DNA from 2 places in the Paracoccus sp. NFXS7 genome. Region 2 is predicted to be linked to the other one. Evidence: riboswitches for the same ligand, from Rfam matches in the RefSeq annotation. Region 2 holds a riboswitch; the other holds the start of a gene.

Region 1 (14,950 bases), on a different contig from region 2:
GCCCACCACCGCCGCCTATGCGGTCGCCGCCGCCGTGGTGGCGCCGGGGCTGATCGCCCTTGGGGTGCCGGTGCTGGTCGCGCATTTCTTCGTCTTCTACTATGCGGTGATGTCGGCCATCACGCCGCCGGTGGCCCTGGCCGCCTATGCGGGCGCGGCCCTGTCGGGGTCCGATCCGATGAAGACCAGCGTCGAGGCCTTCCGCCTGGGCCTTGCGGCCTTCATCGTGCCCTTCATGTTCTTCGGCTCTCACGAGCTGCTGATGCAGGGCGAATGGATCGACATCATCCATGCGACCGCGACTGCGCTGCTGGGCATGTTCCTGCTGTCGGCGGGGGTGATCGGCTACTACTTCGGGCACGCGTCGATGGTGGTGCGTCTGGTGCTGATCGGGGCCGCGCTGTCGATGATCGCCGTGGGCTGGGTGACCGACCTCATCGGCCTGTCCGTGGCCGCCGCGCTGTTCCTCTGGCAGCGCCGGATGGTGACGCCTGCAACCCTGACGCATGGCCGCGCCGACTGAAACAAGGCTGCGGCCCCCGGATCGGGGCCGCAGCGGTTATGGTGGCCAGGTCACCTGTGCGTCCAGCACTGCCGTTCACTCTCTGGCACGCGCCAGCAGTTGCACGATCAGCTCCCGCGTCGCTTCCGCACGGACCGGGTTGGGATAGTTGCGGTTCGCCAGGACCACGACGCCGATCCGTTCGGATGGCACCATCGCGACGTAAGAGCCAAAGCCGTTGGTCGCCCCCGTCTTGTTCAGATAGACGTCCCCTTCCAACTGGCGCGCGTCGACCTTGGTCATGGGTTGCGGCGACATCGCCATGTCCGGCGAATTTCCGGCCGCCAGCGCAGCGGCATCCACGGGCCAAGGATACCCTTCCCAGATCATGGCCTGCGCGTAATGGGCGGTGTCGTAGTCCGACCGGCGCGTCCGGGCCAGTGCTGCCGTGATCTCGCCCTCCAGGGTAAGATTGCCCAGATGGGCGTCCAGGAAACGGGTCATGTCGGTCACCGACGACTTGATGCCATAGGCCTCGGCATCCAGCATGCCGGGGTTGACGCGGATCGGGCTGTCGTCCGTTCTGGAATAACCGAAGGCATAGCGCGCCATCTCGGCGTCGGGGACATCGACGAAGGTGCTGTCCAGCCCCAGTCCGGGAAGAAGGTCACGGGCCAGCGCATCCGTGTAGGTCGTCCCGAACTGCTCTCCCGCGATCAGCCCCAAAAGGCCGATGCTGACATTGGAATAGGCGCGCAGCGTGCCGGCCTCGCCCTGCGGCGTCCAGGCGTTCAGATAGGTCATCAGACCGTCCATGTCCGTGACCGCGTCGGGCACCTGCAGGGGCAGGCCACCCGTGGCATGGGCGGCAAGGTCGGCCAGCGTCACCGCATCGAAGGCGCTGCCCGCCAGCGCAGGCATCCGGGATGACACCGGGTCCTGCAGGGACAAAAGGCCGCGCTGTTCCGCAAGGGCCGCCAGGGCCACGGTGAACAGCTTGCTGTTCGATCCCAACTCGAACAGCGTGTCGCGGTCGACGGGGTGCGATGCCGCGCGATCGGCCAATCCATCGGTGAAGAAGAACTGCTGTCCGTCCATCGTCACGCCGATGGCGATGCCGGGAATGTCGAACTCCTCGATGACGGGACGGAAGACGCCTTCGCTGATCTGCTGGAATGCCTGCTCGGTCAGCCCTTGGGCATGGGCGGGGGTGGTCAGCAGCACGGCTGCGACAGTCAAGGATCGGATGATGGTCATGGAATTCCCTCTGGCGTCGCTACGGCGCCGCGACATGAATTAATTTTGCCATCCAGAGCTATTGTGATCTTGCAGGGGCATCAAATCATGGTTTCTTGCCCTATCGTTGAGAAATTCTAATGGATGCGTGATGGATCGGCCCAACATCCCCCTGAATGCGCTGCGGGCCTTCGAAGCCGCGGCCCGGCACCTGACGCTGTCGAAGGCCGCGATCGAACTGTGCGTGACGCAGGCGGCGCTCAGCCACCAGATCCGCAACCTCGAGGAACGCCTTGGCGTGGCCCTGTTCCGGCGTGTGCCCCGAGGGCTGGTGCTGACCGACGAGGGTGCGGCCCTGGCCCCGGTCCTAACCGGATCGCTGGACCTGATCGGCGCGACGCTGGACCGGTTCTCGGGCGGGCGCTATCACGAGGCGTTGCATGTGGGCGTGGTCGGAACCTTTGCGACGGGCTGGCTGATCCCGCGCCTGGCCGGGTTCGAGGCGGCGCATCCCGAGGTGGACCTGCGCATCTTCGCCAACAACAACCGCGTCAGCATTCCGGGCGAAGGGCTTGACCTGGCCATCCGCTTTGGCGACGGGTCGTGGCATGGGCTGCAGGCCACCCGCATCATGGATGCACCCCTGGCCCCCATGTGCACCCCGGACCGCGCCAGGACCATGTCCGGCCCCCAGGCGATGCTGGAGCAGCCGCTGTTGCGATCCTATCGGACAGGCGAATGGGAACGGTGGTTCGCAGGGTTGGGCCTGGCCTGCCCGCCCCTGCGGGGGCCGATGCTGGACAGCTCGATCGCCCTGGCGGACATGGCGGCGGAGGGGCACGGGATCGCGCTGCTGCCACCTGCGCTTTTCGGCCACTGGACGGATCGCGGCCGTCTTGTGACCCTGTTCGACTATTCCATTGTCGCAGGCGCCTATTGGCTGACCCGCCTGCAATCCAAGCCGGAAACCAGCGGAATGCGCAGCTTTCGAGAATGGCTGTGCCGGGCGGTGGCGGATCAGCCGCCCGCGACGGGCTGACCGCCCCTGCGCGACCGATCAGGTGCGGGGCAAAACCGTCGGGTCAGTCAGGCCCATGTGACCGTCAGGGGTGGCAGGACGGCGATGTCTTCGATGGCATAGGCGATGCCGTCCACCAGCAGGCCGTCGGGCATCTCGTACCCAAGTGGCTGGCATGCGATCTGCCTGAAGCCCAGCATCCGTGCCAGACCTGCGCTGGCCGTGTTGGGCGCGGCATGACCGGTCGTCACCAGACGTGCGTCCAAGGCCCCAAAGGCAGCCCGTATCATCGCGGGCGCCAACTCGGCCCCATATCCCTGGCGGCAGGCAGAGGACCGCACCCAGTACGACAGTCGGAACTGGCCCCGCCGCCACTGCGGGATCAGATCGACGGCGCCGACACAGACGCCCGAGGCCCATGCAAGATAGGACAGCCGCTCGCGTCGTTGTGCAGCCTCCACCGCTTCCGCCAGCCGCTCTGACTGCCACCGGGCATCCCGTTCCTGTCCGGGGTTCCCCATCGTTCCGTGAAACCACGGCACCAATTCTGCATGGCTTTCGCCCCTGGCCCGCGCCACCGCGGCGGCGGCGTCAACGCTCGCGGGGCAAAGATCCAGCCGGGATGTCCGAACGATCCGCGGCAGGACATATGACGCGGGATCCTTCAGGCGCGCGTAGGGTGGGGGCATGCGCTTCTCCATGGTCTGTGTGCATGATCATCGCCCGGATCGACAGCCATTGGAATAAGACTGCCGTGCGCCGGACACATGTCTGCATTCCCGCCCAGATCGCGAACTGCTACAGGCGGGCTTGTCGCGGACCGGGCTGTGCCCCAGAAACGCGTCGCAACCGTCCCGTTGGAAAGCACAATGTCATGCCAGCCCGCATCGCCCACCTGTCCCTGCTGGTCCCGGACTACGACGCCGCGCTCGACTTCTTTTGCCGGATCGGTTTCGAGTGCCGGGAGGATACCGAACTGGGCGACGGCAAGCGATGGGTGCGGATTGCGCCCCCGGGTGGCGATACCGAGATCCTGCTTGCCCGGGCCGTCGGAGACCGCCAGACCGCGTCCATCGGAGAGCAGGGCGGCGGGCGGGTCTGGCTTTTCCTTGAGACGGACGATTTCGCGCGCGACTATCAGCGCCTCCAGGCCGCGGGCGTGACGTTCGAGACGCTTCCGCGCGACGAGCCTTACGGGCGTGTCGTCGTCTGGAGGGATCCCTGGGGGAATCGTTGGGACTTGATCGAACATGCCCGTTCCGTCGCGATCGGAACGGGCAACTGAAGTCCGCGTCGCGCCGGTATCCTCGATATGGATCGCGGGTATCGGGGCGGCGGTACCCGCGACGCGATCCTCGACGCACCCATCCGCCGCGCCCTCCGCTACGGCCGATGATGTCGCATCTACTGCCTTTCCCCCTCCGGCCATCACGAATCTTGCCCATCCGAGGCTGCGGCACGCCCGCGACCGCCGCCTGATGGATCGTGCGCGTGATGCGCAAACGGAATGCCTTGGACAGCACCCGTGCCACGCGGTCCGTCCTCAAGTGAAAGCGTCGAAGCCACCAGGGCGGGCATAGCAAAATTGCCGGTGCCTCCCGCCGCATGGCGCCAAATTCATTGCTCGGGAAGCACAGTCGCTTCCGGGGGCCGGCAGTGCAGCAATCAAACCCCACCGACCGTCAATGCAGGAACAGGCGGCGGTGCCTCACCCTCTGTGCACCCCTGACATCGGCCCAAGGTGCCACCCGTGACGCAGATGCGCCACAGGGGGGCGGGCGCGACATCGATGCCCTTGCGCGGCCGCGACCAGTAGGAGCACTATGATTCCAAAAGACGATGGGTCCGGTCATGTGCCCGTGGTGCAGGCGGTGGCCGGTCCGAAACCGACATGCCCGCGGGGCGTGCCCCTGCCGTGAAAGGCCCCCGATGTTCGACAATGCAGATGCCATCCTGCTGGCCCGGATCCAGTTCGCCTTCACGGTCAGCTTCCACTTCCTGTTCCCCGCCTTCACGATCGGGCTGGCCAGCTTTCTGGCGGTCCTGAACGGGCTTTGGCTGTGGACAAAGGACCACAAGTACCTGGATCTGTTCCGATACTGGGTCAAGATCTTTGCCTTGGCCTTTGCCATGGGCGTCGTGTCGGGCATCGTGATGTCCTATCAGTTTGGCACGAACTGGTCGGCCTTTTCCGACAAGGCGGGGCCGGTCATCGGCGCGCCGATGGCCTACGAGGTCCTGTCGGCCTTCTTCCTGGAGGCCGGGTTCTTGGGGATCATGCTGTTCGGGCGCGACCGCGTCGGGCCCACGCTGCACATGATCGCCTGCGCCGCGGTGGCGTTGGGCACGGCGTTCTCGGCCTTCTGGATCCTGTCGGTCAACAGCTGGATGCACACCCCCGCGGGCTTCGAGATCGACCCCGAGACGGGGCAGTTCCTGCCCACCGACTTCTGGCAGGTGATCTTCAACCCGTCCTTTCCGTTCCGCCTGATGCACACGGTGACCGCGGCCTATCTGACCACGGCCTTCATCGTGGGGGGCGTGGCGGCCCTGCACCTGCTGCGCCACCGGCACCGCCGCGACAAGGTCAGCCCGGCCACGCGGACCATGTTCAGCATGGCGATGTGGATGGCCGCGATCTTTGCCCCGGTCCAGATCGTGCTGGGCGATTTCCACGGCATCAACACGCTGGAGCACCAGCCGGCCAAGGTCATGGCGATGGAGGGCCATTTCGAGAGCCATGACGAAGGCGCGCCGCTGTACCTGTTCGGCATCCCGAACCAGGACGAACAGCGCCTGGACTATGCCATCGGCATCCCCAAGCTGTCGTCCCTGATCCTGAAGCACGACCTGAACGCGCCGCTTGCGGGCCTGGACACCATCCCGCGCGAGGATCAGCCCCCCGTGGCCATCGTCTTCTGGTCGTTCCGCATCATGGTCGCGCTTGGCTTTGCCATGCTGGGGATCGGTGTCTGGTCGCTGTGGGCGCGCTGGCGGGGGATGCTGTTCGACAGCCCCATGCTGCACCGCGCCGCCCTTGTGATGTCGCCCGCGGGGCTGATCGCCGTGCTGGCCGGATGGGTCACGACCGAGGTCGGGCGGCAGCCCTTCACCGTCTATGGTCACCTGCGCACGGTGGACAGCGCCGCACCCCTGGACGCGGCCGCGGTGGGGGCATCGCTAGTGGCCTTCATCATCGTCTATTTCGCGGTCTTTGGGGCGGGGACATACTATATCCTGCGTCTGATGAGCCGCTCTCCGGCGAATAACGAACCGCGGCTGAAGGACGTGACCAACAGCCCGACGCGCACGGCGGGCACCACGCCCGCCCAGCAGCACCCGACCCGCAACGTCCAACCCGGAGAGTGACCATGCCCCTCGCAGAAGGCGTTTCGCTGGATCTGACCGTCATCTGGGCCTTCGTCATCGCCTTTGCGGTGCTGGTCTATGTCGTGCTGGACGGGTTCGACCTGGGCCTGGGCATGCTGTTCGCGGTCGAACCCGAGGGCGAGGACCGCGACATCATGATGAACTCGGTTGCGCCGGTCTGGGACGGGAACGAGACCTGGCTGGTCCTGGGCGGGGGCGGGCTGTTCGCGGCCTTTCCGCTGGCCTATGCGCTGATCCTGCCGGCGCTGTATGCGCCGATCATGGCGATGCTGCTGGCGCTGATCTTCCGCGGCGTCGCGTTCGAGTTCCGCTGGCGCACCAAGCGCTGGCGCAAGGTCTGGGACGTGGCCTTCATCGGCGGATCGGCGGTGGCCGCGCTGGCGCAGGGCATCACCTTGGGTGGGCTGCTGCAGGGCATCGACGTCGACAAGGCCGCGCGCGAATATTCCGGCGGCTGGTGGGACTGGCTGACGCCCTTCACGCTGATGGTCGGCGTCGCGGTCATGGTCGGATACGCCCTTCTGGGCGCGACATGGTTGGTGATGAAGACCGCCGGCCCCCTGCAAGAACGCATGCGCAAGCGGGCCTGGGTGCTGGGTGTCGGCACGGTGATCTTCATGGGCGTGGTCAGCCTGTGGACGCCATTCCTGCAGGACGGCTATTACAGCCGCTGGTTCGGCGGCTGGAACATCGTGCTGGCAGCGGGGGTGGGTGCTGCCGTGCTGGGCCTGGCCTTCGGCATGTTCACCTCGCTGATGGTGCGTCATCACGATTACTGGCCGTTCCTCTGCGCGCTGGGGATGTTCATCCTGGGCTTCGTCGGGCTGGGAATCTCGATGTTCCCCTACATCGTCCCGGTCGAGGTCACGATCTGGGAGGCCGCCGCCCCCCGCAACAGCCAGATCTTCATGCTGGTCGGTGCGGCCGTGCTGATCCCGGTGATCCTGACCTATACCGCCTATTCCTATTGGGTGTTCCGCGGAAAGATGGACCCCAAGGAGGGGTACCACTGATGCCGCAATCCCTGCGGCGGCTGGCGTGGTTCGTGGCGATCTGGCTGGCCAGCGTGGCGGTGATCGGCACCGTCGCCTGGATCATCCGCCTGTGGATCGCCTAGCCCAGATAGGCGCGCAGTCCCGGCGGCGGATTGTCCAGCAGCGGCCCGGTGGGGCGGGGGGCGTGCACCGCGCCATCCTCGACCAGCAGGGTGTCGGGCGCAAAGGCCCGCGCATCGGCCGGATCATGGGTCACCATCAGCACCGTCGTGTCGGACGCCACCTGCGCCAGCAGGGTCAGCATCTCCGACTTCAGCGCCGGACCTAGCGCCGCGAAGGGTTCGTCCAGAAGAAGCAGGGGCCGCGCCCGCAGCAGCACCCGGGCCAGCGCGACGCGGCTTTGCTGACCACCCGACAGGGCTGCGGGGCGGCGATCCTGCGTGCCTGACAAACCGACATGATCCAGCACTTGCGTCACGCGGCGCTGCTGATCCCGGTCCAGACGCAGATCCGGGCGCAGTCCCATCCCTACATTTTGTTGCACGGTCAGATGAGGAAACAAATTGTGGTGTTGAAACAGGATCGACACTGGTCGTTGGCCGGGCGTCATGTCGGTGATATCTTGGCCGTCCCAGATCAGCCGGCCCTTTGTCGGGGCCAGAAACCCCGCCACCAAGGCCAGCAGGGTCGACTTGCCCGACCCCGACGCGCCGATCACCGCATGGCGACCCTGCGGCACGGTCAGGTCCGCGGTCAGCGTGAAGTCGTCCTGTCGCAGCAGGATGTCGCGGAATTCAAGCGTCACGTCGGCCTCCCATGTCGAACATCCAGAACAGCCCCAGGCTGAGCCCCATCAGCAGCAGGGCGCAAGCCGCGGCATCGGCCATGCGATAGCCGTTCATCAGCTGGTACAGCATCAGCGGCAGGGTCGGGCGATCCCCTGCGAACAGGGTGATGACGCCCAGATCGCCCATGGCCAGCGCCGCCGCCAGTCCGGCGCCAAAGCCCAAGGGGCGCGCCAGACGGGGCAGCACCAGGAGGCGCAGCCGTGCCCAGCCCCGCAGGTCCAGCGATGCGGCAAGCTGGCCGTAATCCTGTTCCAGCGCCCGCGCCGCCGGGATCAGCGCGCGCAGGGCGAAGGGCAGGGCCATCGCCGCGTTGATCAGCGCCGTGACCGGCAGGGCCATCTGCTGGGGCGTGACCGTGCCGCGCAGCAGGATGAACAGCCCCGTGCCCAGCACCAGTGGAGAGGCGATCAGCGGCAGCATGCCTGCGGCCTCGACCCAACGGGCTCCGCCGCGGGCGATGGTCAGTGCCAGTGCCAGCGCCGCCCCAGACGACAGCAGGGCCGACGTCACCGCCATTGCGATGGAACGCAGGGCAGCATCCCAGACCTCGGGCGGCAGGCCGGTCAGGCGCGGCAGGCCCGTGGCCGCGACCGAGATCAGCGGCGCCAGCAGGAACACCGCCGCCGCCGTGATCACCGCTGCATCCGCCAGCCGCCGCCAGCCGCCGGGCGCGGGCGGCCCGCCCACCGCGTCCAGCCCTGCGCCGAACCCCGCCGGAACGGCAACGCGGGCGGCCAGCGCCGCCGCCCCGATGCAGATGGCGATCTGCACCATCCCCAGGGCCGCCGCGCGCCCCAGGTCGAAATCAAAGCGGAACGCCTGATAGATGGCCAGCTCCACCGTTGTGGCGCGCGGCCCCCCGCCCAGGGCCAAGGCCACCGTGAACGAGGTCAGGCAGACCAGGAACACCGCCAGCCAGACGCCGGGCAGCACGCCGCGCAGCATCGGGCGTTCCAGGTGGCGGGCGATGTCGCGGGGTGCGAAATCAAGGGATGCGGCCAGCCGGAAGCGTTCCGCGGGAATCGCCTGCCAGCCCTGCAGGATCAGCCGCACCGACAGCGGCAGGTTGAAGAACACATGCGCCAGGATCACCCCCTGCCAGCCATAGATGCCGACGACGGGCAGGCCCAGGGCCTCCAGCCCGCCGTTCAGCGCGCCGTTGCGCCCAAAGATCGCGATCAGGCCCAGGACCGCCACGATCACCGGCAGGATGAAGGGCGCCCCCAGCAGCGTGACCAGCAGCCCCCGCCCCCGGAACCGCCGCCGCGCAAGCGCGCGCGCGACCGGGACGGCCAGCGCCGCCGACAGGGTCGCGGACAGCGCCGCCTGCCACAGGGTGAACCAGACTGCGCGCAGATCCCATTCGGTCAGGCCCGACAGCCCGCCCGCGACCCAGGCCACCGCCGCCAACGTGCCCAGGATCAGCGCGGCAAGGGCGCCCGCGATGGCGTGGCCGATGCTCAGCGGAAGGCCCGCTGCCATTCGTCCAGGGCGGGGGCGCGCAGGGCCTCTGCCTCGTCCTCGGACAGGAACAGGGTCTTGTCCGGGCGGGGCAGGTCGCGCATCACCTGCGGCCAGTCGGCCTCAGGCAGTTTCGCGGGCAGGGACCAGTTGGCCAGCGGGATCGTCGCCTGGAAATCGGGGGTCAGCACCCAGTCCATGAAGGCTTGCGCCAGTTCGGGCTGATCGGTGCCCGCGACCTGGGCCACCAGTTCGGCCATGAAGTAATGCCCCTCGGGGAAGATCGCGGCGCGCTTGGTGTCGTCCTCCTCGGCGGCGATGTGATAGGCGGGCGAGGTGGTGTAGGACAGGACCATGTCCGCCTCTCCGTCGGTGAACAGGCCATAGGATTCAGACCAGCCGCGGGTGACGGTCAGCACCTTGGGGGCCAGCTTCGCCCAGGCCTCGCCCGCCTGATCGCCATAGACCGACTTGACCCACAGCAGCATCGCCAGACCCGACACCGAACTGCGCGGGTCCTGGATGACGATGCTGAGATCCTCGGCCTCCAGCAGTTCGGCAAAGCTGGCGGGCGGGTTCTCCAGCCGGGTGCTGTCATAGACGAAGGCCGTCTCGCCCCAGTTGTAGGGCAGGAAGATGTCGTCCTCCCATGCGATGGGCAGCGACAGGTCGGACGTGTCCTGCCCATGCGGCGCGAACAGACCCGATGCGCGGGCACGCGCGGTCATGTCGGTGTTCAGGCCGAAGACGATGTCGGCCTGGGTGCCCGCCCCCTCCATCAGGATGCGGGGCAGCACGTCGCCGGTCACGAATTGCAGGTCGCAATCGCAGATCGCCTCGAACCCCTCCTCGATGGCGGGGCCGGGGCCCCATTCGCTGGTGACGCTGTCGCCGGCATAGACGGTCAGGACGCGATCCTGGGCCAGGGCGGGGGTGGCCAGCAGCAAAGCGGGGATCAGGACGGATTTCATCGGCAGCCTCTCTTGTCGGGTGATCGAAAAGAAGGGGGTGCGCACCTTCCCTCCGCCGGTGTGAGCCGGATCAGGTTCAACGGGTCCGCTGTCGCGTCTCAGCCCGCATGGGGCACCCCGAGGTGATCCCGAATGTAGAGGTTTCGCGCGCCCGCGCAAGCGGATAGAAACCGCCCATGACCAAGGACATGTCTGATCAGCCCACGCCGATGATGGCGCAGTATCTTGCGATCCGGGAGGCCAATCCCGGCGCGCTGCTGTTCTATCGCATGGGCGATTTCTACGAGATGTTCTTCGACGACGCGGTCGCCGCTGCCGCCGCGCTGGACATCGCGCTGACCAAACGCGGCACCCATGCGGGTGAGCCCATCCCGATGTGCGGCGTGCCGGTCCATGCGGCCGAGGGCTATCTGCTGACGCTGATCCGCAAGGGGTTCCGCGTGGCCATTGCCGAACAGATGGAGGACCCCGCCGAGGCCAAGAAGCGCGGGTCGAAATCGGTCGTGGCGCGCGACGTGGTGCGGCTGGTGACGCCCGGCACCCTGACCGAGGAATCGCTGCTGGAGGCGCGGCGGCACAATTACCTGGCGGCCTTCGTGGTGGTCCGCGAGGAGGGCGCGCTGGCTTGGGTCGATATCTCGACCGGCGCGTTTTCGGTGATGGATTGCCCCCTGCCGCGTCTGGCCCCCGAACTGGCGCGCCTGGCCCCGCGCGAGGTGCTGGCCTGCGACACCGGGCTGGAGGAACTGATCGGTGACGCGGGCGCGGTGATGACAGACCTGCATGCCAGCGCCTTCGACAGCAATGCGGGCACGCGGCGGCTGTGCGCGCTGTACCGGGTCGAGACGCTGGACGGGTTCGGCAGCTTCACCCGCGCCGAACTGGCCGCGATGGGGGCCATCGTCGATTATCTGGACATGACGCAGAAGGGCCGCCTGCCGCTGCTGCGCCCGCCTGTGCGCGAACGCGCGGGCGGCGCGATGCAGATCGACGCGGCGACCCGGCGCAATCTGGAACTGACCCAGGCCCTGTCGGGCGGGCGCGAGGGCTCGCTGCTGGCGGCCATCGACCGCACCGTGACCGCGCCGGGCGCGCGGCTGCTGGAGCGGCGGATCAGCGCGCCGTCGCGCGATCTGGGCCTGATCGCGGCGCGCCATGATGCGGTGGCGGCGCTGGCGGGGGATGCGCGGCTGCTGGCGGATCTGCGCGGCGCGCTGGCGCGGGTGCCGGACATGGACCGGGCGCTGTCGCGGCTGGCGCTGGACCGGGGCGGCCCGCGCGATCTGGCCGCGATCCGGGCGGGGCTGACGCAGGGCGCGGCCATCGCCGTGCGCCTGCCCGGTGATGCGCCGCCCGTGCTGCGCGATGCGGCGGGCGATCTGGTCGGGCATGAGACGCTGGTTGACCTGCTGGATGATGCGCTGGTGGCCGAGCCGCCTCTGCTGGCGCGGGATGGCGGCTTCGTGGCCGAGGGGCATGACGCCGATCTGGACCAGACCCGGCGGCTGCGCGACGAGGGGCGCGGCGTCATCGCCGGCATGCAGGCCGATTACGCGGCCCTGGCCGGGGTCGGCAGCCTGAAGATCAAGCACAACAACGTCCTGGGCTATTTCATCGAGACGACGACCACCCATGCCGAGCGCATGATGGCCGCGCCGCTGAACCAGACCTTCATCCACCGCCAGACCACCGCGAACCAGATCCGCTTCACCACGGTCGAACTCAGCGAGCTGGAGACCCGCATCCTGAACGCCCGCGACCGCGCGCTGGAGATCGAGCGGGGCATCTTCGACCGCCTGCGGTCGGCGATCCTGGATCAGGCGGCACGGATCGGGCAGGCGGCCCGCGCGCTGGCCGAGATCGACCTGGCCTGCGCCTTCGCGGATCTGGCCTCGGGCGAGGGCTGGGTCCGGCCGCGCGTGGATGACAGCCGCGCCTTCGTCATCGAAGGGGGCCGCCATCCGGTCGTGGAACGCGCGCTGCGCCGCAAGGCGGAAAGCTTCGTCGCCAATGATTGCGACCTGACCACCGGGGCCACGCCCGCGATCTGGTTGCTGACAGGGCCGAACATGGCGGGCAAGTCGACCTTCCTGCGCCAGAACGCGCTGATCGCGGTGCTGGCGCAGGCCGGGGCTTTTGTCCCCGCGCGGGCGGCGCATATCGGGCTGGTCAGCCAGCTGTTTTCCCGCGTGGGCGCCGCCGACGATCTGGCGCGGGGGCGGTCGACCTTCATGGTCGAGATGGTCGAGACGGCCGCGATCCTGAACCAGGCCGATGACCGCGCGCTGGTGATTCTGGACGAGATCGGGCGCGGCACCTCGACCTGGGACGGGCTGTCGATCGCCTGGGCGGTGATGGAGCATCTGCATGCCGCCAACCGCTGCCGGGCGCTGTTCGCCACGCATTACCATGAGATGACGGCGCTGTCGGCCAAGCTGGAGGGCGTCGAGAACGCCACCGTCACCGTGCGCGAATGGCAGGGCGAGGTGATCTTCCTGCACGAGGTCAGGAAGGGCGCGGCCGACCGCAGCTATGGCGTGCAGGTGGCAAAGCTGGCGGGCCTGCCCGCCTCCGTCGTGGAACGCGCCCGCACCGTCCTGACCGCGCTGGAAAGCGGAGAGCGTCAGTCGGCGCGCCCCGTGGCGCTGATCGACGACCTGCCGCTGTTCCGCGCGGCCCCGCCGCCCGCGCCCAAGGCCCGCCCGCTGGATGATCGCCTGAAGGCGGTCCATCCCGACGCCCTGTCCCCGCGCGAGGCGCTGGACCTGATCTATGAATTGAAAGCCCTGTCCGAGGAGACGCGACCATGAGCTACAACACCTTCGGCCGCGAGTTCCGCTTTACCACCTGGGGCGAAAGCCACGGCCCCGCCCTGGGCGCGACGGTGGACGGCGTGCCGCCGGGCGTGCCTCTGAGCGAGGAGTACATCCAGCGGTTCATGGACCGCCGCCGCCCCGGCACCTCCAAGCACACCACGCAGCGGCGCGAACCCGACCAGGTGCGCATCCTGTCCGGCGTCTTCGAGGGCGTCACCACCGGCACCGCGATCCAACTGATGATCGAGAACACCGACCAGCGGTCCAAGGATTACGGCGACATCGCGACCAGCTTTCGCCCGGGGCATGCCGACATCACCTATCATCTGAAATACGGGGTGCGCGATTATCGCGGCGGGGGCCGGTCTTCGGCGCGCGAGACGGCGGCGCGGGTTGCGGCCGGAGCGGTCGCGCAGGCGGTTCTGGGCGCGTTGGTGCCCGATCTGCGGATCACCGGCTACATGGTGCAGATGGGGGCGATGCATCTGGACCGCGCGCGACTGGACCTGGGCGCGGTGAACGACAATCCGTTCTTCCTGCCCGATGCGGGTGCCGTTCAGGCCTGGTCCGATTACCTGGACGGCATCCGCAAGGATCAGAACAGCGTCGGCGCGGCCATCGAGGTCTGCGTCCAGGGCTGCCCGCCGGGCCTCGGCGCGCCGGTCTATGCAAAGCTGGACACTGATCTGGCCGCCGCGATGATGTCGATCAATGCCGTGAAGGCCGTGGAGATCGGCGAGGGCATGGGCTCCGCCGCGCTGACCGGCGTGGCCAATGCCGACGAGATCCGCATGGGGCCGGACGGGCCGGAGTTCCTGTCGAACCATGCGGGCGGGATTCTGGGCGGAATCTCCACGGGTCAGGACATCGTGGTGCGCTTCGCGATCAAGCCGACCAGTTCCATCACCACGCCCCGCCGCTCGATCAATGCGCGCGGAGAGGAGATCGACGTGATCACCAAGGGCCGCCACGACCCCTGCGTGGGCATTCGTGCCGTGCCGGTGGCCGAGGCGATGGCGGCCTGCGTGATCCTGGACCACCTGCTGATGGACCGGGCGCAGACCGGCGGGGTGCGTGGTCAGATCGGCTGATCTGCCAGGAACGCGTCTACTTCGGCGCGGGTGGGGATGGCATCGCCCGCCCCCGCCCGCGTGACCTTGACCGCCGCCGCGGCCGAGGCCAACCGTAGGGCGGCAGGAATATCCGCCCCGCCGTCCAACGCCGCCGCGAAATAGCCCGCGAAGGTGTCGCCCGCGCCGGTCGTGTCCACAGGCGTCACGTGGAACGAGGGCTGCTCATGCACCTGGCCCGTGGTCAGGTCGCGATATTCGGCACCCTCCGCGCCGCGGGTGATCAGCAGGCCCTGCACGGGCAGATCGCCCGGGACACCCGCGAACAGCTGCTCCGCCTCTCCGGCGTTCATCGCCAGGATCGACACATGGGGCAGGACCGCGCGCACCGCGTCCAGATCGAAGGGGGCGGCGGAATAGATCACGCGCGCGCCCTGCTCCTGCGCCGCGCGGGCGGCGGCGACCTGGCCGTTCGTCTCGTTCTGGATCAGCAGCGTATCAGCGGGGGTCAGGGCGGAGAGGGCCTGCGTCAGGGCATCCTCGTCGATGGCACGGTTCGCGCCGGGGTGGATGACGATGGCGTTTTCCGCATCGGCATCCAGCAGGATGATCGCGTGGCCCGTCGCCTGATCCGCAAGCCGGG
Region 2 (14,950 bases):
TCTGGGCGTCCCAGATGATCTCGAAGGGCTGTCCGTCGGCCTGCGCCGCGTTGAAGATGCGGCCGTTGAAGGCATAGGCCATGCTGACCTCACCATCGGCAAGCAGCTGCGGAGGCTGGGCGCCCGCCTCCCACCAGATCACCTCGGACTTGATCGTGTCCAGCTTCGCAAAGGCGCGGTCCACGCCCTCCGGGGTGGACAGCACGTCATAGACCTCGGCGGCGGGCACGCCATCGGCCATTAGCGCCAGCTCAAGATTGAACTTGGCGCCCTTGCGCATGGTCCGCTTGCCCGGAAACGCTTCCAGATCGAAGAAATCGGCAGGGGTCGCGGGCTTGGCCTCCGGGAACGCGGTCTCGTTGAACGCCAGGACCATCGAATAGACGTCGGTCGCCACGAAGCATTCGGTCACCGCGCCATCGATGAAATCGTCGGCCGCGGCCGTCCCGTCCTCGGCCGGCAGCAGGATGGCGGGGTCGATCATCTCCAGCGCGCCCTCGTCGCACAGGCGCACCGCATCGGCATATTCGACCGACGCGACGTCGACGCTGACATTGCCTGCCTCGACCTGCGCCTTGATCGGGGTCGCGGGGTTGTCGGCGTCCGACATGACGACGTTGATGCCCGTTTCCGCCGTGAACGGCTTGGCATAGGCCTCCAGGTGGCTGTTGCCATAGGCGCCGCCCCAGGACAGCAGGTTCACATCGGCCAGGGCCGGCCCGGCGACCAGGCCCATCGCGGTGCTGAGTGCAAGAAAACGCTTCATCGAAGTCTCCGGTTGGGAAAAGGGATCAGATCGGGTCCAGCGCGCGGGCATCCTGGGGATGCCAGCCGATGCGGATGACCTGGCCGGCGTCCAGACGGGTCTGGCCGATCGTGTTGCGCATTTTCATGACGAAATTGTCGCTGCCGGCGACCTTCAGCCGGGCGCGCAGGATGTCGCCCATATAGATGACCTCCATCACCTGCGCCTCGATCGTGTGGGCGCCCTGGGACATCATCTCGGGCTTGAACTCGACCCGTTCGGGGCGGATCGACACGGTCGTGCGCTGACCCCTCTCGCGGATGTTCACGGCGGTGGCGTCGATCACCCCGCCCCCGTCCAGCCGCACCAGCGCCTTGTCTCCATCCAGCTGCTCGATCGTGCCGGCCAGGGCGTTGTTCTCTCCGATAAAGCTTGCGACGAAGCTGTTCTCGGGGCGCTCGTAGAGGTCGGACGGCGGGGCCAGCTGCTGGATGCGCCCGTCGTTGAAGACCGCGATGCGGTCCGACATGGTCAGGGCCTCGCCCTGGTCATGGGTCACATAGACGACGGTGATTCCAAGTTTCTCGTGCAGATGCTTGATCTCGAACTGCATATGCTCGCGAAGCTGCTTGTCCAAGGCGCCAAGCGGCTCGTCCATCAGCACCAGTTCGGGGTCGAACACCAGGGCGCGGGCCAGGGCGATCCGCTGCTGCTGCCCGCCGGACAGCTGCGCCGGACGCCGGTTCGCGAACTTGCCCATCTGGACCATGTCCAGCGCGCGGGCGATGCGCGTCTGGCGTTCGTCCTTGCCCATCCCGCGGACCTCCAGCGGAAAGGACAGGTTCTCTCCGACGGTCATGTGCGGAAACAGCGCATAGTTCTGGAACACCATGCCGATCCCGCGCTTGTGCGGCGGCACCTGGTTGATCGGACGCCCGCCAAGACGGATCTCTCCGTTCGTCGCAGTCTCGAAGCCCGCCAGCATCATCAGGCAGGTCGTCTTGCCGGAACCGGACGGCCCCAGCATCGTCAGAAATTCACCCCGTCCAATCGACAGATTCAAGTCTTTGACGACAAGTGTCTGTCCATCATAGCTTTTTTGCACATGCTCGAAGGCGACGAATGCGTCGCCGTGGCGGTCGTCCAGCAAAAGCGCTCTCCCTGTTATGTCGTTGGTTATTCAGCGCAAGGATCAGGTTAAGCGTCGCCCTGCCCGACTGGCAATATCAATTGCGACATTCCATGCCCCGAACGCGTCGCGCCCGAAACCCCGCAAGGGAGCTTCGGGCGCGAGGGCCATGTGGATTGCAGAGCGTGCAGGGCACACTGCCTGTTTGTCAGGCAGTTGCTTGGCCCCGCGGGCAGTTGCCGGTCAGGCGGGCCGCTTGGGTCCCTTGCGATGCGCCTTGGGGGCGCCCGCCTTGTCGCCGGCGGGCCTAGACTTGGCCCAGGCCGGCTTGGGGCCCTTGCCAGCGTCGGCCGACGACTTCTTCTTCCACGACTTCACGGCCGCATGCGGTCCGGTCTCGCGCGGTTCGGCGGGGGCATCATCGGGCAGCCAGCCGCCGCGGGCGGACTTGACGCGGGCGTGGTGACCCTCGTCCGACGCGGCGTGCTTGGCACGCGGCGCGGGCTTGCGACCCTCGGAACGGTTGTCGGTGCGCGGGGCGCGGGGCGCCCGCTCGATCGGCGCGTCCAGGTCGGGGGCGCCGTCCATGCGGCGCATGGTGACCTCCGGGGTGATCTCGATGAAATCGCCGAACTTGGCGGCGACTTCCGACGCGATCTGGATATAGGACAGGTCCTGCTTGACGCGGATCGCGCCGATGCTGTCGCGGGTGATCCCGCCCGCATCGCAGACCTTGGGCAGCAGCCAGCGCGCCTCGGCCCGACCGGAATGACCGACCGACAGCGTGAACCAGACCGAAGGGCCGAACTCGCGCTGCGCACGGGGGGCCATCGGCGCGGGGGGCGCATGCGCCTCGGACAGTTCCTCGGCGGCGGGGCGGCCTTCGCGCCACAGGCGCAGGAAGGCGGCGGCGACCTGTTCGGCGCTGAACTGCTCCAGCAGCTGCGCGGCCAGGGCGGCGTCGTCGCCCACGGGTTCATGCAGGCCGGGATGGTCCAGCATGCGCTGATCATCGCGCGCCCGCACCTCGTCCGCGGTCGGCGCGTCCAGCCATTCGGCCGAGACCTTGGCGTTCTGCAGCAGACGCTGTGCCCGACGATAATCGGCCGACGGCACGATCAGCGCGGACACGCCCTTGGAGCCCGCGCGCCCGGTGCGGCCCGACCGGTGCAGCATCGTGTCGGGGTTGGTCGGCAGGTCCGCGTGGATCACCAGCTCCAGCCCCGGCAGGTCGATGCCGCGCGCGGCCACGTCGGTGGCGATGCAGACGCGGGCGCGCCCGTCGCGCAGCGCCTGCAGGGCGTGAGTCCGCTCCTGCTGGGACAGCTCGCCCGACAGGGCCACGCATTTGAAGCCCCGGTTCGACATGCGCGCCAGCAGGTGGTTCACGTTGGCCCGCGTCTTGCAGAAGACGATGGCGGTCTGCGCCTCGTGGATGCGCAGCAGGTTGAAGATCGCGGGCTCGCGGTCGCGCGCGGTCACGGTATAGGCGCGATAGGCGATGTCGCCGTGCTGGCGCGCCTCGCCCATGGCAGCGATGCGCAGGGCGTCGCGCTGGAAATCACGGGCCAGCTTCTCGATCGCCGACGGCACCGTGGCCGAGAACATCAGCGTGCGGCGCTCGACCGGGGCGGCGCCCAGGATGAACTCCAGGTCCTCGCGGAAGCCCAGGTCCAGCATCTCGTCGGCCTCGTCCAGGACGGCCGCGCGCAGGTCCGACAGGTCCAGGCTGCCGCGGTCGATATGGTCGCGCAGGCGGCCGGGCGTGCCGACCACGATCTGCGCGCCGCGCTGCAGGGCGCGCTTTTCGTTGCGATAGTCCATGCCGCCGACGCAGGTCGCGATCTGCGCGCCGGTCCCGGCATAAAGCCATTCCAGCTCGCGTGCGACCTGCAGCGCCAGTTCGCGCGTGGGCGCGATGGCCAGGGCCAGCGGCAGCTCGCCCGCGATGATGCGGTCGCCGTCCAAGAGGTCCGCGCCCATCGCCAGGCCAAAGGCCACGGTCTTGCCCGACCCGGTCTGGGCCGAGACCAGCACGTCGCGGCCCGCGGCTTCGGGCGCCAGTACCGCCGACTGCACGGCAGTCAACGTCTCATAGCCCTTGTCGGCCAACGCCGCCTGAAGCGGCGCGGGGAAATTCAGTTCAGTCATGTGATTCGCCAAAATGCGGGGGCCGTGAGCGACCCGATGAGCGGCACCTATCGTCGCTGCGACCGGCCCACCCTGCACCCGCCGCCCCGGACTAGCAGGGCCAAAGGCGGTTCCCTACGCGGTTTGGATCGCAAAGTCCACGCCCAATCAGGGGGTGTTCGACGCGGCCTCCTGGCGGGCCGCGATCTCGCGCCGCATGGTGCGCCTGACCTCGGCCGACCGCCAGCGCTGGCGGTCGATGTCGTCCTCAAGCTCGGGCTTGGGGACCGGCACAGGATGGCCGCGTTCGTCGACCGCGACCATGGTGAAATAGCAGGAATTGGTATGCCTGCGGGTGCCGCGGCGGATGTTCTCGGCCTCGACCCGGATGCCGACCTCCATCGAGGTGCGGCCGGTATGGTTCACCCGCGCGCGAAAGGTCACCAGCTCTCCCACGTGGATGGCCTCCTTGAAGGTCACCTGGTCGACGGACAGGGTCACCGCATATTCTCCCGACCAGCGCGACGCGCAGGCATAGGCCACCCGGTCCAGGCAGGCCAACAGCGCGCCGCCATGCACCTTGCCGCTGAAATTCGCCATGTCCGGCGACATCAGCACCGTCATCTCCAGCCCGCGCCTGTCCATCTGTCCCCCGTCCGCTGCCCCGCCATCCTGCGACAATCGCGCGGGCGCGAAAAGCCCCCCTTGCGCCCCGCGTCCGCCGCGCCTAGCCTTGGGGGGCAAACCGTTGGGGTGTCCCGTCACAGGGGCTGAGAGGCGACAGCCAACCCATCGAACCTGATCCGGGTCATACCGGCGGAGGGAACGGTGCAGATATCCGCGCGGCCATCGGCCCGCCCTGTGTCCCCACCCCTTTGCCCGGTCACGACCCGCCACATTACGGGGGACGACGTGACAGCACCCATTGCCCTGACCATCGCCGGGTCCGATTCGGGCGGCGGCGCCGGCATTCAGGCGGATCTGAAGACCTTTTCGGCCCTTGGCTGCTATGGCGCCAGCGTGGTGACCGCGCTGACGGCGCAGAACACCCGCACCGTGGCCTTGGTCGAACCCGCCAGCCCCGCGATGATCGCGGGGCAGATGCGTGCCGTTCTGGACGATCTGGACGTCCGGGCGGTCAAGCTGGGCATGCTGGGCGGGGCCCAGGCCATCGCCACGGTGGCCGGCGGCCTGGACGGCTGCGGCCTGCCCATCGTGCTGGACCCGGTGATGGTGGCGAAATCGGGCGACCGCCTGTTGCCGCCCGATGCCATCGACGCGCTGCGTGCCCTGCTGTCATGCGCAACGCTGCTGACCCCGAACCTGCCCGAGGCCGCCTGCCTGCTGGGTTGTGCCCCGGCCACCACCCCGGCCCAGATGGCCGAACAGGGCGCCGCGCTGCGTGCCATGGGCGCGGGGGCCGTGCTGATGAAGGGTGGGCATGGCGACGGCGCGATCTGCACCGACCTTCTGGTGACCGCGCAGGGGGCGACGCCCTTCAGCGCCCGACGCCTGTCCACCCGCAACACGCATGGCACCGGCTGCACGCTGTCGGCGGCCATCGCAGCCGGCCTGGCACACGGCCTGCCGCTGGAGCAGGCGGTCGGGGTCGCACACCGCTATCTGCAACGTGCGATCGCGGCGGCGGACGATCTGTGCGTGGGGTCGGGGCACGGGCCGGTGCATCATTTCCATGCGGTCTGGTCGCATGGCTGACGTCACCATCATCGGCGCCGGCGTGGCCGGGCTGTTCGCGGCCCATGTGCTGGTGCAGCGCGGGCTGACACCGCGCATCCTGGACCGCAACGGCGCGCCTGGCCCACACGGCTGCTCATGGTGGGCCGGCGGCATGCTGGCCCCGCAGTGCGAGGGCGTGACCGCCGACCCCGTGATCACCCGCCTTGGCGCAGAAGCCGCCGATGCCTGGTCAGTCGTTACGCCCGTCACGCGGCGCGGCACGCTGGTCCTGGCGCTGGACCGCGATCGGGCGGAACTGGCCCGCTTTGCGCGCCGTGCCACGGCGCATCACCCCTGCGACAGCGCCGATCTGGAACCAGACCTGCAGCCCCGGCCCGGCCTGATCTTTCCAACCGAGGCGCATCTGGACCCCCGACGTGCCTTGGCGGATCTGGCCGCGTGGCTGGCCGCGCGCGGCATCGGCATCGAATGCGCGACCGCCGAGCCCGGCGACGTCGCAGGCCCGGTGATCGATGCCCGCGGACTGTCCGCCGCCCTGCCCGACCTCCGCGGCGTGCGCGGCGAGATGGTCGTTCTGCACGCGCCCGACATCGCCCTGACGCGGCCGGTCCGCCTGCTGCATCCGCGTCATCCGCTGTACGTCGTGCCGCGCGCGGGCGGCCTGTTCATGCTGGGCGCGACCCAGATCGAAAGCGCATCCCGTGCGCGGCCCACCGCCCGGTCGGTGCTGGAACTGCTGTCGGCGGCCTATGCGCTGGATCCCCGCTTTGCAGAGAGCGCCATCGTCGAGATGGGTGCCGATCTGCGCCCGGCATTTCCCGACAACGTCCCGCGCGTGACCGTCCAAGGTCGGGTGCTGCACCTGAACGGGCTGTTCCGTCACGGATACCTGATGGCGCCCGCGCTGGCGCGCCAGGCGGCCGATTACATGATCACCGAAACCCAGGGAGAACTGGTCCATGAGGATTGAGGTCAACGGAACCCCCCGCGACATCGCAGCCGCCACCGTGGCCGACGCGCTGTCCGAACTGGGCTGGGGCGAGGCCCGCGTGGCCACGGCGCTGAACGGTGTTTTCCTGCCCGCCGCGTCCCGCCCGACGCAGGCGCTGCGCGACGGCGACCGGCTGGAGGTCCTGGCACCCATGCAGGGAGGATAGGCGATGCGTGATTTCTATGGCGTCACCCTGCCCAACGCGCTGATGCTGGGCACCGCGCAATACCCGTCCCCGTCGATCCTGCAGGAAGCGTTCCGCGCCAGCGGTGCGGGCGTGGCCACCGTGTCGCTGCGCCGCGAGGCCGGCCAGGGCCAGGCCTTCTGGTCGCTGATCCGAGACATGGGCGTGCGCGTTTTGCCCAACACCGCCGGCTGTCACAGCGCGCGAGAGGCCGTGACCACGGCCCGCATGGCGCGCGAAGTCTTTGAGACCGACTGGATCAAGCTGGAGGTGATCGGCCATGCCGACACGCTGCAGCCCGACCCCTTCGGCCTGCTGGAGGCCGCGACGACGCTTTGCGCCGAGGGATTCCAGGTGTTCCCCTATACGACCGAGGATCAGGTTCTGGCCGCCCGCCTGCTGGATGCGGGGTGCCGGGTGCTGATGCCCTGGGGCGCGCCCATCGGGTCTGGCCTTGGGCTGAACAACCGCCACGGGCTGCGCATGCTGCGCGCGGCCTTTCCCGACGTGCCGATGGTGATCGACGCGGGCCTTGGCCTGCCCAGCCATGCGGCGGAGGCGATGGAGATGGGGTTCGACGCGGTCCTTCTGAACAGCGCGGTGGCACAGGCGGGCGATCCGGTCGCGATGGCCCGCGCCTTTGCACTGGCCGTGCAGGCGGGCGCCTTGGCGCGCGACGCCGATCCCATGGGGGTGCGCGACATGGGCGCGCCCTCCACCCCCCTGATCGGGAGGGCCTGGCTGTGACGCTGCCGCGCTTCTATCCGATCTTCGATGATGCCGCGTGGCTGGGCCGCGTTCTGCCCCTGGGCGTCCGGCTGGTCCAGCTGCGGCTGAAGGACCGCGACCCCGCCGACGTCCTCGACCAGATTGACCGCGGGCTGCGCCTGGCGCGCGCACATGGCGCGACGCTGGTCGTCAACGACCACTGGCAGGCGGCGATCGATCTGGGCGCCGACTGGCTGCACCTGGGGCAGGAGGACCTGGACGACGCCGACCTGCCCGCCATCCGCCGCGCCGGGCTGCGGCTTGGCGTCTCGACCCATGACCGGGCGGAACTGGACCGTGCGCTGGCGCTGGCCCCCGACTACGTGGCCCTTGGGCCCGTCTGGCCCACGATCCTGAAACAGATGCGCTGGCATGAACAGGGGCTGGACCGGGTCACCGAATGGAAGGCGCTGGTGGGCGACATTCCGTTGGTCGCGATCGGCGGGCTGACCCCCGATCGCGGTGCGCAGGCGCTGGCGGCGGGGGCGGACATCGTATCGGCCGTGACCGACATCACGCTGAACCCCGACCCCGAGGCGCGGATCGCCGACTGGCTGGCGGTGACGGCATGAACCGCTATGCCCGCCAGATGGTGCTTCCGGGCATCGGCGCCGCGGGCCAGGATCGGCTGACGCAGGCCCACGTGCTGGTCGTGGGCGCAGGCGGGCTGGGATGCCCCGTGCTGCAATACCTGGCCGCCGCGGGAGTGGGTCGGATCATGCTGGTCGATCCCGACCGCGTGGAGGAGACGAACCTGCATCGCCAGCCCCTGTACCGCATGGACCAGGTCGGCCGACCCAAGGCCCAGGCCGCGGCGGCCGCATTGGCGGTATTGAACCCCGACTGTCAGGTGGTGCCACGTGTGGAATGGCTGACCCCGGCCAACGCGGGCGATCTGGTGCAGGCAGCCGACGTGACGCTGGATTGCGCCGACAGTTTTGCGGTCAGCCTGACGCTGTCGGATGCCTGCATGGCGGCGGGCAGGCCGATGATCACCGCCTCTGCGCTTGGCCTGTCGGGCTATGCCGCAGGCTGCTGCGGCGGGGCGCCCAGCCTGCGCGCGATCTTTCCCGACCTGCCCGCGCAGGCCGCCAGCTGTGCCAGCGCGGGCGTGCTGGGCCCCGTCGTCGGCATGATCGGCGCGCTGCAGGCGCAGATGGCGCTGGCCGTGCTGCTGGGCTTGGAGCCTCGGCCATTGGGGCGGCTGATCAGCTGGGACGCAGGCGGATGGCGGATGGGCGGGTTCCGCTTCGACATCGCGCCCGAACCCGCCAACCCCCTGCCCTTCATCGCCCACGCCCAGATCTCCCCCGGCGACCTGCTGATCGACCTGCGGACCGAGGCCGCGCCCATCGCCGGCGCCCGCCACCTGCCCCCCGACCGCATTGCGCATCTGGACCCCGGCCCTGCCACGCGGGTGGTGCTGGCCTGTCGCACCGGCCTGCGCGCGCACAATGCCGGGCAGGTGCTGCAATCACGCTGGCCGGGGCGCATCGCCCTGCTGGCCCTGACCGATGACGACCTGAAAGGACGCCCATGAAGACGCTGACCCTGGCGCTGGCCGTGCTGGCCCTGCCCGCCCATGCCGAAACCCGCCTGACGGTGATGCTGGACTGGTTCGTGAACCCCGACCACGCGCCCATCGTGCTGGCTCAGGAACTGGGCTATTTCGCGGATGCCGGCCTGGCGGTTCAGACCGTGGCCCCGTCCGACCCCAACGATCCGCCGCGCATGGTCGCCGCCGGGCGCGTCGATCTGGCCGTCAGCTATCAACCGCAGCTGCACCTGTCGCGCCACCAGGGCCTGCCGGTGACCCGCGTCGGCACGTTGGTGGAAACGCCGCTGACCTGTCTGGTCGTGCTGGCCGACAGCGGTATCACCACCCCTGCCGACCTGTCCGGCCGCAAGGTCGGCTTTGCCGTGGCGGGCGTGCAGGAGGTGATGCTGGACGCCATGCTGACCGATGGCGGGCTGGCCCCCGAGGATGTCGAACAGATCAACATCGGCTGGTCCATCGCGCCTGCGCTGATGTCGGGACAGGTGGACGGCGTCATCGGCGCCTTCCGAAACTTCGAGCTGAACCAGCTGCGGCTGGAGGGGTTCGAGGGCCGCTGCCTGAACCCCGAGGATCACGGCATCCCCGCCTATGACGAGCTGATCTATCTGGCCGATCCCGCCCGCATGGACCGCGCCGCCGTCGCGGCCTTCCTGGAGGCCACGGAACGTGCGACGGCCTTCATCAAGAACGACCCCGACGCGGCGTGGCGGATGTTCGCGGAGACCGCGGCCGAACTGCGCACCCCCCTGAACGAGGCCGCATGGGCCGACACCTGGCCCCGCTTTGCCGGGCGTCCCGCGGCACTGGACGCGGGCCGCTATCTGCGGTTCGAGGCGTTCCTGGCCGACCAAGGCGCCACGCCGGGCGGACAGTCGCTGTCCGATCTGGCCATCGACGTGACCGCACCATGAGTGCGCCCGACTATGGCCGCGCCTTCGCGCTGTGGCGGGACGCGGCGGGGCATCACTGGGACGCCTATGTGAACCATGCCTTCGTCAGGCAGCTGGCGGCGGGCAGCCTGCCCCGCGACAGCTTCCTGCACTATCTGCGGCAGGATTACGTCTTTCTGCTGCATTTCGCGCGGTCCTGGGCGCTGGTCTTTGCCAAATCGGACCGCATGTCCGAGATGGCGCTGGCCTCCTCCATCGCCCACGGGTTGCTGCACGGAGAGATGCCGCTGCATGTCGCGATCTGCGGCCGCGAGGGCATCACCGAGGCGATGCTGCAGGACACCCCGGAATCGCCTGCGAACATGGCCTATACGCGCTTCGTGCAGGCCACGGGCTATGCGGGCGACATGCTGGACCTGCTGGCGGCGCTGGCGCCTTGCGTTTTCGGCTATGGCCAGATCGGGCTGGCGCATGCGGACAGCGGCGGCCCCTATGGCGAATGGACCGCGACCTATGGCGGCGCCGACTATCAGCGCGTCTGCCATGATGTCGGCGCGCTGATCGACGCGGCGCTGGAGGCGCGGTTGGGCCCCGACTGGCCCGCCCTGCCCCGCGCGCAGACGCTGGCGCGCCACTTTACCCAGGCCACCCAACTGGAGGTCGGGTTCTGGCAGATGGGGCTGGACCGGACATGATCCGCATCACGGGCGATCTGATCATGGACGGGCGGGTGCTGCTGCCGCATCTGGCGCTGGACTGTCCTCCGGGGCGCTGGACGGCGCTGATGGGGCCGTCCGGGGTGGGCAAGTCGACCCTGGGCCGGATCGTGGCGGGCCTGCCCGTGGCCGCGCGACTGGCCGGGGCGGCGGATGTCGCGGGCCCGGTCACCCTGATGGGCCAGCAGGATCAGCTGCTGCCCTGGGCCGATGCGCTGGCCAATGTCACCATCGGCGCGCGGCTGCGCGGGCAGGCCCCCGACCGGGCCCGCGCCCGTGCCCTGCTGGCCGATCTGGGCCTGGCGGGTTTGGAGGCGCGCCGCCCCGCCCAGCTGTCGGGCGGCCAGCGTCAGCGCGTGGCCCTGGCCCGCACCCTGATCGAGGATCGGCCGGTCGTCGTCCTGGACGAGCCCTTCTCGGCGCTGGACGCCGCCACGCGGGCGCAGATGCAGGAGCTGGCGGCGCGGCACCTGGCCGGGCGCACGGTGATCCTGATCACCCACGACCCGCTGGAGGCGGCGCGGCTGTGCCACGCGGCCTTCCTGCTGGATGCCCAAGGAATCCGCCCGCTGGCCCTGCCCGCGACGCCCACGCCTCGCGCGCTGGAGGATCCGCAGGTTCTGGCGGCCCAGGCCGCGCTGTTCCGCAGCCTGATGCCATGCGCGGCCTGATCGCCGTCCTGGTCGCGCTGTCGGTCTGGCAGGGCGTGGTCTGGGCCAGCGGCGTGCCGCCCTTCATCCTGCCCGGTCCCGCGCGGGTGGCGCAGGCGCTGATGGATCACGCCGCGATGCTGGCGGTGAATGCGCGTTTTACGCTGGCCAATCTGGCGGCGGGGCTGGCCTTGGGGGTCGCGCTTGGGGTCGGGACGGCGGTCAATCTGGCGCTGTCGCCCGCGGCGCGGTGGCTGCTGCGGCCGATGCTGATCGCGGCGCAGGCGGTGCCGGTCTTTGCGCTGGCCCCCATCCTGACGCTGTGGCTGGGCTACGGCGCGCCCAGCAAGGTCGTGATGGTGGCGCTGGTGGTCTATTTCCCGGTGGCGTCGGTGCTGTTCGACGCGCTGATGCGCCCGCCCGCGGCGCTGGACGATCTGGCGCGGTCAATGGGCGCGCGGCCTTTGCGGCGGTTGACGCTGATCCAGCTGCCCGCCGCCCTGCCCGCGCTTGGGTCGGGGCTGCGGCTGGCGGCGGTGCAGGCGCCGCTGGCGGTGATCGTGGGCGAATGGGTCGGCTCCAGCCGGGGCCTGGGCCATGTGATGCTGATGGCGAACGGGCGGGGTCAGACCGACCTGATGTTCGCAGCCCTGGCCATGCTGACGGCGATGGGACTGGCGCTGTTCGCCGCGGCGGGCGCGGTCCAGCGTCTGACGGAAAAGGGCCGCCCCGAAGGACGGCCCCAGGCGATCACCACGAGGTGATGACGGCCCCGTCGTATTTCTCGTCGATGAAGGCCTTGACCTCGGGCGACTGATAGGCCTCGACCATGGTTTTGACCCAAGGCTCTGCCTCGCGGCCCTGCTGGACGACCAGGATGTTCACATAGGGGCTGTCGGCCTTTTCCATGGCGATGGCATCCTCGCGCGGGGACAGGCCCGAGGCCAGCGCATAGTTGGTGTTGATCACCGCGATGTCGGCATCGGCCAGCGCGCGGGGCAGCTGCGCCGCATCCAGCTCCAGGAACTGCAGGCCCTTGGGGTTGTCGCTGACATCCAGCGGGCTGGGGACCAGGCCCGTGTCCTCGGCCAGGGTGATCAGGCCCAGATCCTGCAGGATCAGCAGCGCGCGGCCGCCATTGGTCGGATCGTTCGGGATCGCGACCTGCGCGCCCTCGGGCAGGTCGGCGATGTCCTCGACCTTGTCAGAATAGATCCCCATCGGCGTGGTGATGGTGGTGCCGACCTCGACCAGCTCAAAGCCGCGGTCCTTCATCTGGTTCTCCAGATAGGGGCGATGCTGGAAGCTGTTGGCATCCAGATCACCATCCGCCAGCGCCTGGTTCGGCACGACGTAATCGGAGAACTCGATGACCTCGATGGTCAGGCCCAGGGGTTCGGCGACCTCGGCCACCTTCTCCATGATCTCGCCATGTTCGCCGGGGGACACGCCGACCTTGATGTCTTCGGCCATGGCGACGGAGGCCATGGCGGCGGTGGAGAGGGCGATGGCGGATACGAAGGTTGTCAGACGCAGCATGGGATTCGTCCTTTCTTGTCTGCGGGAAATTCAGGCGCCGCGGTTGCGGGGCGCGCGGCGGTCGACGCGGGCCGCGATCCATTCGCCAAGCGATTGGACCAGCTGCACCAGCACGATCAGGATGACGACGACGGCGGCCATGACCTCGGGCATGAAGCGCTGGTATCCATAGCGGATGCCCAGATCGCCCAGGCCCTGCCCGCCGACCGCGCCGACCATCGCGGAATAACCGATCAGGCTGACCACGGCCAGGGTCAGGCCCAGAGTGATGCCGGGCAGCGCCTCGGGGATCAGCACCTTGCGGATGATCTGGAACGGCGTCGCACCCATGGCGCGCGCGGCCTCGATCAGGCCGGCATCGACCTCGCGGATGGCGTTTTCCACCAGCCGCGCGATGAAGGGGATGGCGGCCAGGGTCAGCGGCACGATGGCCGCGTCCGTGCCGATCGACGTGCCGACCACGGCCCGCGTGAAGGGGATGATCGCCACCACCAGGATGATGAACGGGACCGAGCGCGTGGCGTTCACCACCAGCCCCAGCACCTTGTTGATCCACGGCGCGCTCAGCAGTTCGCCCCGCTGAGAGCAGGCCAGGAACACGCCCAAAGGCAGCCCGCCTAACGTGCCCAGGATCGCCGAGATGGCGACCATGTAGAGCGTCTGCAGCGTCGCGTCCCACAGGATCGGGATCAGGTTAGCGGACATGGCCCAGCACCTCCGTGGTCAGACCGTGTTGCTCAAGAAAGGCGCGGGCCTGATCGCCGCGGTCCTGGGGGACCGAGATCAGCAGGTTGCCGAAGGGGCGCGTGCCGATCTCCTCGATGGTGCCGCCCAGGATGTTGGCGCTGATGCCCAGATCGGTCGCCAGACGCGCCAGCATCGGGTCGGTCGCATGCGTACCCGCAAACGTCACGCGGATCACCTGGTCGCCCGGCGGATCGGTCTGCAGCCGCGCCGCGACGAAGGCCGGCAGCGTGGCCCCGGTGACGCCGGACAGGAACCGCCGCGTCGTCGCGTGCTGCGGCCGGGCAAAGATGTCGTAGGTCGGACCGGCCTCGACGATGCGGCCCGCCTCGATCACCGCCATGTGGCTGGCGATGTCGCGTAGCACGGCCATCTCATGCGTGATCAGCAGGACGCTGACGCCCAGGTCGCGGTTGATCTGCGCCAGCAGGTCCAGGACCGTCTGCGTGGTCTCGGGGTCCAGCGCGCTGGTCGCCTCGTCCGACAGGAGGACCTTGGGGCCAGTGGCCAGCGCGCGCGCGATGCCCACGCGCTGCTTCTGCCCGCCCGACAGTTCCGCAGGATAGCGGTCGGCCAGCGCGCCCAGGCCCACCTGTTCGATCAGCTGATCGACGCGGGCGCGGATCTGACCGCGCGGCGTGCCCGCAACCTCCAGCGGCAGGGCGATGTTGCCCCGCACCGTGCGCGAGGCCAGCAGGTTGAAGTGCTGGAAGATCATGCCGACATCGCGCCGGATCGCGCGCAGCGCGGATCCGGTGGCGGTGCCCACGTCGCGACCAGAGACGGTGACGCGGCCCGTCGTCGGCCGCTCCAGCCCGTTCACCATGCGGAGCAGCGTGGATTTGCCCGCGCCGGACCGGCCGATGATGCCGGTGATGCTGCCCTCAGGGACCGACAGGGTGATGTCGGCCAGCGCCGTCACCTGCCCTTCCGCCTTGGGAAAGGACTTGCCCAGCCCCTCGAATGTGATCGCCGCGCCGGTCATCCGCATCCTGCATGCTTGCCAAAAGTCAGGGCGCGGTCCTGCCCGAAACGGCCGCCGGGCGCAAGCCGTGCCACAGCCGCACCGTGATCCCGCCCGGAACGGCCGTTCGCGCGCCGCGCAGCCTGCCAGAACGCAGGCCCTGCCCCGGCCGATGCGCACGGACCGCGGCGGTCGGGACGCGCATCGGGCAGGACGGCGTCCTTATTCCGCGGCGTCCTTATTC

What was found. Region 2 has a riboswitch for thiamine pyrophosphate ahead of thiD (bifunctional hydroxymethylpyrimidine kinase/phosphomethylpyrimidine kinase). Riboswitches for the same ligand answer to the same signal wherever they lie in the genome.
Region 1: linked by a shared signal. The riboswitch ahead of LZ686_RS15325 (thiamine ABC transporter substrate-binding protein) and the one ahead of thiD (bifunctional hydroxymethylpyrimidine kinase/phosphomethylpyrimidine kinase) in region 2 are both predicted to bind thiamine pyrophosphate.

What each region holds. Positions count from the first base shown of each region.
Region 1 is NZ_JAKEKV010000010.1:6,849-21,798, forward strand. Features, by position in the region: gene LZ686_RS15270 (TRAP transporter permease) at 1-523, shown strand, start outside; gene ampC (class C beta-lactamase) at 599-1,759, opposite strand; gene LZ686_RS15280 (LysR family transcriptional regulator) at 1,890-2,777, shown strand; gene LZ686_RS15285 (GNAT family N-acetyltransferase) at 2,825-3,457, opposite strand; gene LZ686_RS15290 (VOC family protein) at 3,631-4,041, shown strand; gene LZ686_RS15300 (cytochrome ubiquinol oxidase subunit I) at 4,686-6,125, shown strand; gene cydB (cytochrome d ubiquinol oxidase subunit II) at 6,128-7,159, shown strand; gene LZ686_RS15310 (DUF2474 family protein) at 7,159-7,263, shown strand; gene LZ686_RS15315 (thiamine ABC transporter ATP-binding protein) at 7,260-7,946, opposite strand; gene LZ686_RS15320 (ABC transporter permease family protein) at 7,936-9,471, opposite strand; gene LZ686_RS15325 (thiamine ABC transporter substrate-binding protein) at 9,450-10,421, opposite strand; TPP riboswitch at 10,452-10,551, opposite strand; gene mutS (DNA mismatch repair protein MutS) at 10,610-13,231, shown strand; gene aroC (chorismate synthase) at 13,228-14,328, shown strand; gene LZ686_RS15340 (ribokinase) at 14,316-14,950, opposite strand, start outside.
Region 2 is NZ_JAKEKV010000001.1:374,376-389,325, forward strand. Features, by position in the region: gene LZ686_RS01895 (ABC transporter substrate-binding protein) at 1-766, opposite strand, end outside; gene LZ686_RS01900 (ABC transporter ATP-binding protein) at 792-1,895, opposite strand; gene LZ686_RS01905 (DEAD/DEAH box helicase) at 2,118-4,025, opposite strand; gene LZ686_RS01910 (acyl-CoA thioesterase) at 4,173-4,649, opposite strand; TPP riboswitch at 4,744-4,846, shown strand; gene thiD (bifunctional hydroxymethylpyrimidine kinase/phosphomethylpyrimidine kinase) at 4,917-5,720, shown strand; gene LZ686_RS01920 (FAD-dependent oxidoreductase) at 5,713-6,672, shown strand; gene thiS (sulfur carrier protein ThiS) at 6,662-6,859, shown strand; gene LZ686_RS01930 (thiazole synthase) at 6,863-7,624, shown strand; gene LZ686_RS01935 (thiamine phosphate synthase) at 7,621-8,217, shown strand; gene LZ686_RS01940 (ThiF family adenylyltransferase) at 8,214-9,185, shown strand; gene LZ686_RS01945 (ABC transporter substrate-binding protein) at 9,182-10,114, shown strand; gene LZ686_RS01950 (TenA family protein) at 10,111-10,788, shown strand; gene LZ686_RS01955 (ATP-binding cassette domain-containing protein) at 10,785-11,480, shown strand; gene LZ686_RS01960 (ABC transporter permease) at 11,468-12,223, shown strand; gene LZ686_RS01965 (MetQ/NlpA family ABC transporter substrate-binding protein) at 12,210-12,998, opposite strand; gene LZ686_RS01970 (methionine ABC transporter permease) at 13,029-13,703, opposite strand; gene LZ686_RS01975 (methionine ABC transporter ATP-binding protein) at 13,693-14,727, opposite strand; gene LZ686_RS01980 (response regulator) at 14,945-14,950, opposite strand, start outside.